DNA from 3 places in the Lysinibacillus sp. Ag94 genome. Region 1 is predicted to be linked to each of the others. Evidence: riboswitches for the same ligand, from Rfam matches in the RefSeq annotation. Region 1 holds a riboswitch; each other region holds the start of a gene.
What was found. A riboswitch is a leader RNA that binds a small molecule or an ion and turns the genes downstream of it on or off. The one in region 1 is predicted to bind S-adenosylmethionine.

Region 1 (3,715 bases):
AGAAGTCTTCACCTCTTTAGGTTTGAGATGAATGAGCATAATTGATTCTTGTTTTTATGGTAGAAGTATGGCACACTGAAAATGAATATATTACATATTTATGGAGGGGTTTTTGCATGAGCACACCTAAAGACTTACGTTACTCTGAAGAGCACGAATGGGTAAAAGTAGAAGATGGTAAAGTACGTATCGGTATTTCTCATTTCGCACAAGCTGAACTTGGAGATATCGTTTTCGTTGAACTTCCACAAGTTGGCGACGAAATCAAAACTGATGATCCATTCGGTAGCGTAGAATCTGTTAAAACAGTTTCTGAATTATACGCACCAATCTCAGGTACAGTAGTTGAAGTAAATGCAGATTTAGAAGATAGCCCAGAATTCGTTAATGAATCACCATATGAAAAAGCATGGATGATCGTTGTAGAGCCTGCTGATGCTTCAGAAATTGACAAGCTTATGACAGCTGAGCAATACGAAGAAATGATTGCAGAATAAGACAAGCCTTTAGCTTCTTATAGCAGGTGCCTAAACATTAGCAACAAGAAGTTACAGCCTCCGGCGGATGTCACGGAATCGGAAAGGTGTGCTTAAAGGATGTTAGCCTAAGATCATCGCATGCATGCGATTATGGTTAACTGACCTGCATCGGTAAAAATACCACGTCCTTGTGGTTTTACCGAAATGAACGACATCGCGTCGGCCATCGTGTAGGCCTAAGCGCAAAGTCGATTTCGGACGCAATTATGCCGAGGCATAATTAATTAGAAAAACGTCGGAAACTACCGACGTTTTTTTATTATCCTCATGCATTCTCCCACTATTGTTGGTGAAGTAAATGCAAGTATATTTCTTTATTAATAGGTATCTAACTGTATCAACGATAAGGTTTATTGATATAATGAATTATAAGGGCTATGTCTAAATGGGGGTGGCGTGATGTTCGAGGGAAAATGCTTAATTGTAGAAGGCCGATCGGATAAACTTCAAATCGAACCTATTTTAAATGAAGACGTAAAAATACTTTGTACAAATGGTACAATTGGTGTGCATCAATTAGAAGAGCTACTCGATCCATATGAGGGTTGTGAGCTTTATACATTTTTTGATGCAGATACATCAGGTAATAAGCTACGGGCATTAATGGACAGACATTATCCAGAGGCTGAGCATTTACGAACGATGCCAACATATAAGGAAGTTGAGACAACTCCGAGGAAAGTGTTAGCGGCTATATTGCTTCGTGCACATTTCTCAATCCATAATGAGTATATTTTGTAAGGTTGCGTGAAAAAGATGGAAGAATGGTCAACAGAGCAGTGGAACGCGGCTATCCAGTCCGGTGAAAAAGCTGCCTTTTATTTATATACGCCAATGTGTGGAACGTGCGCAGTTGCATCGAAAATGATGATGGTAGTTGAACAATTGTTGCCACAACTACAGATTGGTAAAGCGAATATAAATTTTATAGAGCAAATAGCTTATGATAATAAAATCGAAAGTGTACCATGTTTACTCGTATATGAAGGCGGAGAAATGACAGCAAAGGTTTATGCCTTTCAATCTGTACCGTATTTATACGAATTGTTAAAAAATTAATTGACGGAATATTAATCGCGTGGTAAAGTAACAAATATATTAAAAAAACAATAAATATATCGAACTCTTATAAAGAGCGGCGGAGGGAAGTGCCCTATGAAGCCCGGCAACCATCACAAACGTGAAAAGGTGCCAAATCACCCAAAGATTTATCTTTGAAAGATGAGAGAACGGTTTAGCGTATAAGTTACGTGACCCCTTCTACTTGTCTATAAGTGAAGGGGTTTTTTTAATAGAGGAACTCAGTTCTAAGAATGTCATGTCCTGTGGCGATCAAGCGAAGCGACAGCAACACGGTTTTTATCTGTGCGAAAGCGAAGCGACAGCAACACGGTTTTTATCTGTGCGAAAGCGAAGCGACAGCAACAACAAAAAAACGACTGAGTGACCTTAACGAGGCATAATTGATATGAGAAAAGGAGAATTCGCTATGATTAATCTTCAAAATATTACGAAGAAATACAAAACTACGAATGGCGAATTAACAGCAGTTAAAGACGTCAACCTTTCTATTAAAAAAGGTGAAATTTTCGGCATTATCGGCTATAGTGGCGCTGGTAAAAGTACAATGATTCGCTTGTTAAATGGGTTAGAAAAGCCTACATCTGGTACGGTGACGGTTAACAATCAAGAGTTTTCATCCATAAAGGGGCAAAAGCTTAGGGATGCTAGACAAAAGGTAAGTATGATTTTCCAGCATTTCAATTTACTTTGGTCTAGAACTGTTGCAGAAAACATCGCTTTCCCACTCGAAATCGCAGGTGTGCCAAAGGCAAAACGTGAAGCACGTGTGAAAGAATTGATTACACTAGTTGGCTTGGATGGGCGCGAAAAAGCATATCCATCACAACTATCGGGGGGACAAAAACAACGGGTAGGTATCGCTCGTGCACTTGCTAATAATCCAGAGGTATTGTTATGTGATGAGGCAACATCCGCACTCGATCCAGAGACGACAGATGCTATTCTTGATCTACTTGTCGATATTAACGAACGATTAGGTTTAACGATTGTCTTAATCACACATGAGATGCACGTTATTCGTAAGATTTGTCATCGTGTAGCGGTTATGGAAGCTGGAGAAATTGTAGAACGTGGCGAAGTATTACAAGTATTCCAAGCTCCACAAGCTGCCATTACGAAAAAATTCGTTTCTCAAATTACAGATACGAAGGAAACACAGGAAACTGTGGCACAAATTAAAGCAAATTATCCTAATGGACAACTTGTTAAGCTAATCTTTGTAGGAGAAAAAACAGAGCAGCCTGTCATTTCACATCTTGTGAAACAGTTTGATGTAGAAGTAAGTATTGTACATGGTAATATTTCGCAAACGAAAAATGGAGCGTACGGTACACTTATTGTGCAAATTGATGGCTTAGGTGCCAATGTTGCTGCTGCACTTAGCTACTTAAATACAGTCGAAGTACAAACGGAGGTGATTGCAAATGCTAACTAGTCTTTTTCCGAATGTCGACTGGGAAAAAATGTGGGACGCTACGTATGAAACATTGTACATGACAACAATTTCTACGGTTATCACATTTATACTTGGATTAGTAATTGGAATCTTATTATTTTTATCAAGTCCCAACCAACTATGGGCCAATAAAATTGTGAATTTTTTAACAGGATCAATCGTTAATATTTTCCGTTCGATCCCATTTATCGTCTTGATTATTTTATTAATTCCATTTACGAAATTTTTACTCGGCACAATTCGTGGCGCAGATGCGGCTTTACCAGCATTAATTATTGGGGCTGCACCATTTTATGCTCGTATGGTATTAATTGCTTTACGCGAAATTGATAAAGGTGTTATTGAAGCGGCTCGTTCAATGGGTGCCAAAACGTCAACGATTATTTGGAAAGTATTAATTCCCGAATCGTTACCAGCGCTTATGTCTGGTCTTACTGTAACGGCTGTAGCGCTTGTTGGTTATACTGCGATGGCCGGTATTATCGGTGCAGGTGGTCTAGGAAACTTAGCATTCTTAGATGGCTTCCAACGTAATCGCTCAGATGTAACTTTAATGGCGACTATATTAATCTTAATAGTAGTATTTGTTATTCAATGGATTGGCGACTTCATTACAGCGAAAACAGATAAACGCTAA
Region 2 (3,715 bases), 140 kb from region 1:
CCATTTTACTGAAACAACGGATGAAAAAGGAACTTCATCCTTCATCTCATCTCTACCTTCTATACTGCGCGTTAATAATTCTAATGTAATTTCATGGGTCAGTTTCACATTGGCAGTCAAGGCACTTAAACTAGTTAAAGCATTTGAGAGTTTACCTGGCAATAGCTTTAAATGAAGCCATGGTGAAGTTAAAATAATTCCTGCACATTCATATTTTCGTTTTTGCATGGTATGTAGTAATAGAGTCGCGCCAAGCCCATGTCCTATTAAAAAGACAGGTAAATTATACGAAAATGCATTCTCGATTAAATTTCTTGTATATTTGTTGTATTCTTTAAAATCTTCATCGTGAATTTTTGAATATCCTACATTTACTCCATGATTAGGTAAATCCCCCATGACTATGTGGAAGCCTTCCAATCTAAGTTTTTCTATAAGCCATGCATACCAACGGTGATTTTCATATGCACCATGAAGAATAGCAACCACAGCCTTTGCTTGTCCATCAGCTTCCCATTTCCACATTTCACATAGTCCTCCTAAAAAAATAATTACACAATGATTATATCGGAATATCTAGATCATTTTAATTTTATATTTCCATCATGTTGCGTATTTGATACGATAATATTACATCATAGAAAGAAAAGAGGCGATACTCATGATCTATCCATTTAAAGGTAAAAGACCCAATATCGATCCTTCTGTTTTCATTGCTGATTATGCAACAGTTACTGGCGACGTTACAATAGGTGCTGAAACAACCATTTGGTTTAACACAGTTATTCGAGGAGATGTATCACCAACAATTATAGGAAAAAGAGTTAGTATTCAAGACCTCTGTTGCTTACATCAAAGCCCCAAATATCCACTCATTATTGAAGATGAAGTAACAGTAGGACATCAAGTAACTTTACATAGCTGTACGATTCGAAAAAAAGCCTTAATAGGTATGGGCTCTATAGTATTAGACGGAGCGGAGATTGGAGAGGGTGCATTCATTGGGGCGGGTAGTCTAGTTCCTCCAGGTAAAGTAATTCCTCCAAATAGCTTAGCACTTGGCCGTCCTGCAAAGGTTGTAAGAGAATTAAATGATGAAGATAAAGAAGATATGGAACGCATCATACGTGAATATGTAGAAAAGGGGCAATACTATAAATCTCTTCAACCAAAAAATTAATATAACTAAATCAAAGCAGCTCCACGTTTTCTTGGGTAACCGAGCCCTCCATGATTATGATTAGGAGCTTATTTTTTTCGTTAAAAAACAGTGAAAGGGGCTATAAGAATATTGAGCCCCTTTCTGTAATAGTATTTTAAAATATTTTTCCAAACACTTCATTGCTTTAGCTAAATAGTTTATAAACCTGCTTTTTCTTTTAATGCGTCAGCTTTGTCTGTTTGTTCCCAAGGTACATTTAAATCTGTACGACCGAAGTGACCATATGCGGCAGTTTGCTTATAAATAGGACGACGGAGGTTAAGCATTTTAATAATCCCCGCTGGGCGTAGATCAAATAGCTCGCGTACCCATTTTACAATTTCACTTTCTGCAACTTTTCCTGTACCAAATGTATCAACAGCAATAGATACAGGTTGAGCAACACCAATCGCATAAGCTAGTTGTACTTCAGCTCGATCAGCTAAACCAGCAGCTACGATATTTTTCGCCACATAGCGTGCTGCATATGCCGCTGAACGGTCTACCTTAGTTGCGTCCTTACCTGAGAAAGCACCTCCACCATGACGTGCATAGCCACCGTATGTATCAACGATGATTTTACGTCCAGTTAAACCAGCATCCCCTTTAGGACCACCAATTACGAATCGGCCAGTTGGGTTAATGAAATATTTAGTATCGGCATCTAGTAATTCACTTGGAACAACTGGAGCAATAACGAATTCTTTTAAGTCTGCTTGAATTTGCTCAAGTGTAGCTTCTTCATCATGCTGTGTTGAAATTACAATCGTATCAACGCGTACTGGTATATTGTTTTCATCATATTCAACCGTTACTTGCGTTTTTCCATCTGGGCGTAAATATGCTAATTCACCAGATTTACGTACTTCCGTTAAACGACGAGCTAATTTATGCGCTAAACTAATTGGTAATGGCATAAGCTCTGGCGTTTCGTTACATGCATAACCGAACATTAAACCTTGGTCACCTGCACCAATTGCTTCAATGTCAGCGTCTGTCATAGAACCTTCACGCGCCTCTAATGCTTGGTCAACACCTTGGGCAATATCAGGTGATTGCTCGCCAATCGCAACAAGTACTGCTAGGTTTTCAGCATCAAAGCCGTACTTCCCACGTGTATAACCGATTTCTGCTACAGTATCACGAACGATACCTTTAATATCTACATAAGTAGAAGTAGTAATTTCTCCTGCTACTAACGCTAAGCCTGTTGTTACTGTTGTTTCACACGCTACACGCGCGTTTGGATCTTCTGCTAAAATAGCATCTAAAATGGCATCCGAGATTTGGTCACAAATTTTGTCTGGATGTCCTTCTGTTACACTCTCTGATGTAAACAGTCGACGGTTTGTCATTTGATTTTCCTCCTATTACTTTTACAAATAATAATTGCGAATTAATACGGTACTCATTACCCATGTCAAGTTCGCCCATAAGGATTGAACTCTCAAGCCGTTGTTGCTGCCGTTGCACTTTCGCACAGTAAACATTTGTTACAGTCACTACGCTTTCGCACAACTAAACAGCTGCTGCTTTTAACACGAGGATTTTCGAAAGATCCGTCATTATAATAAGGAAAGGACTGTATACTTACCTTTAATTCGTTTTTAACAATAAAAAAATCCTTTTCTCACGCTTACTTAACATGAGGAAAGGAATAATGACTTCGTAACCTTTCACTCTTATCGTTCAAGGGAGTTTCCCCTTGCATCAGATTGGCACCAGCGCATGTCGTGAAATAGTTCATGCAGGTTGCCGGGTTTCACAGGGCCTGACCCTCCACCAGCTCGGGATAAGAGTATCCGTTCAATATCTCATAATACGTAAATGGTCGAACATTGTCAAATATTTTTATCTTCTTCCAGCTTTCATGCGAAAACCATTTAAAGTCTCTGGACGAAATTATGCTGTGGCATAATTGATTGTATTCTTATAAAGAAAGTACGGGCTTTATAAGCAAGGAATTTGGCTTATGCTGTAAATTAAAACAAAATAATCCCTACTCTCCACCTCACATCATGTGTTAACATATGTGTAACCCTTTACAGTACATTTTGTAGCAAAAGCAAGGCGTTAGCTACAGAACATGTGGTGGATGAATATGATTGAGCCCCTTTTTAGTCGAAGAAACGCTCCAACTATAAAAACAAGCTAAAACTTCACATCCTGTGCGAACCCCATGTCAGCCAAGCTTCCAAACACAATTTTGCTGTTTCGAAAGTGAATGTGTGATCACTTATAAATAGGGTAAAAAGCATTATCAAAACGAATCAATTTACTTTTTGTCGTTTTCTTGAAAAGTAATAAAATCTGAAAAATAATTTCTGAATTAGTATAGATTATTTAAGCAATTGTGTTATACTATTTTTGAAATTAAGAAAATCTCCCTCAGACTCAAGGGAATACTATAAAAAAGGATGGTATTTAATCGATGAATTCAGTAGAAATTGCAAACGAACTGAAGGAATTATTAAACGGCGGTAACATTAATGTTCAACTTTCAGTACCACAATT
Region 3 (3,715 bases), 1.1 Mb from region 1:
AAGAATCAAGTTCAAAAAAACGGTAAGTAGTATCCTTAATTTTTCACAAAATACGATTACAAAATTTTCAATTCTGGAAGACCCTAAACGAACAAATCTAGTTCGAGAGGGGCTTCCAGCAATTGATCGTTAGATTTCCGCCTAACTTTTTAATTTATCACCTAACTTTAATTTATCGCCCATCCTCCCCCAAAAAATTAAAGAATAGTAAACACGGAGACTGTCCCCTGCTTTCCATTAAGGGTGTAAAAAATGCCATTCCTCTTCGCTCATGCCAACATCCATCGGTGCAAGTTGAATATAAGAGACACGAGCGTCAAACTTAAACATCAATTATTGTTTTGAACTTTACAGTGTGCTTTTGAAGGCACCAGCTCTATTGTAATAATTATTTTTGTATTATTGTGTTTTCCATCGACGGAGATTTCAATTGAACGATGTAATCGTATTTGAAACTATAATTTTGCTATGATATAGGGACTTTACCTACGAAGTATTTTGGAACGTAAAACGGTGATTTTTTTGATTCAATATAACTGGTAGAAATATATCTAAAATGGTGTGCACATGATACACTTTTCAATATAGATATTTTAGTAAGGAGTCTTTACTGTGAAATCATTTTTAGCTGTTGGAATTGGCGGATTTTTAGGTGCCATCTGTCGATATAGCCTTGGCCAAGCACTTTCAAATAACGGTGGTTTTCCATTTGCGACACTTTGTATGAACTTAATTGGCTGCTTTTGTTTAGCGTGGCTATTTACTATGTTTACAAAGCGAACGCCTGTTATTATAGGAATTGGTACTGGCTTTTTTGGTGCCTTTACAACCTTTTCGACATTTTCTTTAGAAACACTATTCCTTTTGCAGGATAGTAAATGGCTACAAGCCGTTCTTTATATGTTAGTAAGTGTTTTTGGCGGTTTAGCTTGTGCATGGCTAGGATTTAAACTAGCAAAGGGGCGCATCGTATGATAATTATTGGTATCGGTGGATTTTTAGGTGCACTAACACGATTTTATCTAGGAAAATTGATTGTCCATACATACCCATGGGCAACATTTTTTATTAATATAACAGGGTCTTTTGCGCTTGGCTTTTTATTTGCGCTACATTTAAGTGATTGGATTTGGCATTTTATAGGGATTGGTTTTTTAGGAGCCTATACGACTTTTTCGACATTCGGTTTTGAATGTTTGACGCTCTTGGAGCAGCAAAAATGGAGACAAGCGATTGTTTATATAAGCACTACAGTTATATTCGGCTTATTTTTCGCTGCACTTGGCTTTTACCTTGTATAGCCGCATTTTAAAAAACTAGAGGTGATTTTTTGACACAGCCATCCATTGAACAATTACAAGCGCTTGAAGCTGACATTGAACAAACACTATATAGTTTAATCGATCTAGAACTAGAAGAAAACTCTCTAGAAATGAATACACGCTTTGCACAATTACTTGCAAAGGTACAGGCGGTACAATTAATTGATTATAAGCTTGACGTCCTCGTTGATCCTCAAGCATTTGCAACAGAAACATGTACTCTACTACAAAGTTTAATAGAGGCCAAGGCTAGACCACAAAAAAGACAACGACTTCTAACACATCGTATGATTTTAAAAATATGGCTACGTAAAAATCAACGCTTTATGACGGAATTTTTACCACAAATGTTTTAGACGCCCTTTGCTGTCCAAGGGGCGCCTCCTTTTAAAGTTGCAATTGCTGCAACACTTCTTTTATTCCCTACAACTGTTAAATTGAGGTACTCTACGCACATTATGGAAATTTACCTCAAAAACTTTTCAGAATATAGCTTTGAAATAAAAATTAAATAAAAATATGTTGCAAATATTGAATTTTTATTTTAATATTTATTATTGTGAAAAAAATAATATTTTGCTTCTTATCAAGAGAGATGGAGGGACTGGCCCGATGAAATCTCGGCAGCGGAACTTATGATTTTAAGTTACTGTGCCAAATCCAGCAGGCAAAGGCTTGATAGATAAGAGGAGTGTTTTATAGATATAAGGCCTCTTCTTGTTGGACAAGAAGAGGCCTTTTTTCGTAAAAAGAATGGACAAAAGACGTGTCCAATTTTATTTTTGGAGGTAGACATGAAGAAAGAGAATCCATGGGCGCTAATCCCATTTGTTGTGTTTTTGATTTTATTTATTGGCTCAGGGGTTATTACAGGTGATTTTTACGCCTTTCCTGTCATTGTAGCCATTTCCATTTCAGGCGCTGTCGCTTTAGCGATGAATCGAAAAGAATCGTTTGCGCAAAAGGTTGATATTTTTTGCAAAGGCGCAGGAAATTTAAATGTCATGCTAATGGTTGTTATTTTTCTTTTGGCTGGGGCCTTTTCAGCGGTAGCAAAAGGCATGGGGGCAGTGGATTCCACTGTAAACTTTGCTTTATCGGTCGTTCCGCCAAATCTACTTGTCGTAGGCTTATTCATCATTGCCTGCTTTATCTCCCTATCAATGGGGACATCAGTGGGAACGATCGTTGCGCTAGCGCCCATTGGAGTTGGCATAAGCGAGCATATCGAACTTTCTATGGCTTTAGTAATGGCAGCAATTGTTGGCGGTTCGATGTTTGGCGATAATTTATCTTTTATTTCAGATACAACCATTACTGCCGTTCGTTCACAAGGTGCACAAATGAGGGATAAATTTAAGGTGAATTTTTGGATTGTCTTGCCGGCAGCTATTGTAACGAGTCTTATTTTAGGGTTCATTACAATGGGTGAAACTGCGCAAGTGGAGCATTTAAGCTATAATTGGGTAAAAATTGTTCCCTATATTTTGGTCATTATTTTAGCGTTAGCTGGAATGAATGTTTTCCTTGTTCTAGCATCTGGAATTGTTCTCGCCGGGGCTGTTGGCTTAGCGGATGGCAGCTATCATTTAATGAGCCTTTTTCAAAAGATCGGTGAAGGAATGGCAGGCATGTATGAAATGGCATTCCTTGCGATATTAATAGCTGGAATGGTGGAAGTTATAAAGTATAACGGAGGGATTGACTTTCTACTTCACCTTGCAACAAAAAGGATTAAATCGAAAAAAGGTGCTGAATTTGGTATTGCAGGTCTAGTAGGCCTAACTAATTTATCGACGGCCAATAATACGATTGCTATTTTAATTGCTGGTCCGCTTGCAAAAAATATTGCTGAACAGTATGAAATTGAGCCAAGAAAGTCCGCAAGTATATTAGATATTTTCTCCTGTACGATTCAAGGACTTCTACCATACGGAGCCCAATTCCTGGCAGCCGCAAGTGTAGCCGGAATTTCACCAGTGAGCATGTTGCAATACTCATTCTATCCAGTCCTTATAGGAATTTGCGGAACCATCGCTATCCTCATCGGATACCCGAAAGGAAAGAAAGCCTGAGCTCCATACTTAAAAAACATTGATTTACCACTAAATTACTCCAATTGTTTTGCAAGAAATAATCAAAACAATTGGATTTTTTATTTTGATAAAGATACTAGTTAAAAATTACAAATTATACTTTCTCATTAGTTATTTCGTAACGTCTATATTTGACCATAAATCCAATTCCAAGAATAGGTCCAATCGCTAATATTGTAAAGACCCACTCCCAACCAATAATCCCCTGTATAATCGGGATTAGGTTTATTGAAAATATAGTAAGTAAGAAACCAATACACATTTGAAAAGTAAGGGCTGTACCTACATAATCAACCT

Region 2: it holds a riboswitch for S-adenosylmethionine, as region 1 does, so the genes downstream of both, metK (methionine adenosyltransferase) here and MY533_RS18040 (methionine ABC transporter ATP-binding protein) in region 1, are expected to answer to the same signal.
Region 3: it holds a riboswitch for S-adenosylmethionine, as region 1 does, so the genes downstream of both, MY533_RS12470 (Na+/H+ antiporter NhaC family protein) here and MY533_RS18040 (methionine ABC transporter ATP-binding protein) in region 1, are expected to answer to the same signal.

Annotation. Positions count from the first base shown of each region.
Region 1 covers NZ_CP096780.1:3,847,731-3,851,445, reverse strand. Annotated here, with positions in the region: gene gcvH (glycine cleavage system protein GcvH) at 117-497, shown strand; gene MY533_RS18050 (toprim domain-containing protein) at 939-1,280, shown strand; gene MY533_RS18045 (thioredoxin family protein) at 1,296-1,598, shown strand; SAM riboswitch class I at 1,663-1,767, shown strand; gene MY533_RS18040 (methionine ABC transporter ATP-binding protein) at 2,029-3,057, shown strand; gene MY533_RS18035 (methionine ABC transporter permease) at 3,047-3,715, shown strand.
Region 2 covers NZ_CP096780.1:3,710,958-3,714,672, forward strand. Annotated here, with positions in the region: gene MY533_RS17285 (alpha/beta hydrolase) at 1-525, opposite strand, end outside; gene MY533_RS17290 (gamma carbonic anhydrase) at 662-1,180, shown strand; gene metK (methionine adenosyltransferase) at 1,360-2,556, opposite strand; SAM riboswitch class I at 2,881-3,000, opposite strand; gene pckA (phosphoenolpyruvate carboxykinase (ATP)) at 3,633-3,715, shown strand, end outside.
Region 3 covers NZ_CP096780.1:2,700,837-2,704,551, forward strand. Annotated here, with positions in the region: gene crcB (fluoride efflux transporter CrcB) at 613-975, shown strand; gene crcB (fluoride efflux transporter CrcB) at 972-1,301, shown strand; gene MY533_RS12465 (hypothetical protein) at 1,331-1,678, shown strand; SAM riboswitch class I at 1,903-2,011, shown strand; gene MY533_RS12470 (Na+/H+ antiporter NhaC family protein) at 2,117-3,397, shown strand; gene MY533_RS12475 (MFS transporter) at 3,513-3,715, opposite strand, start outside.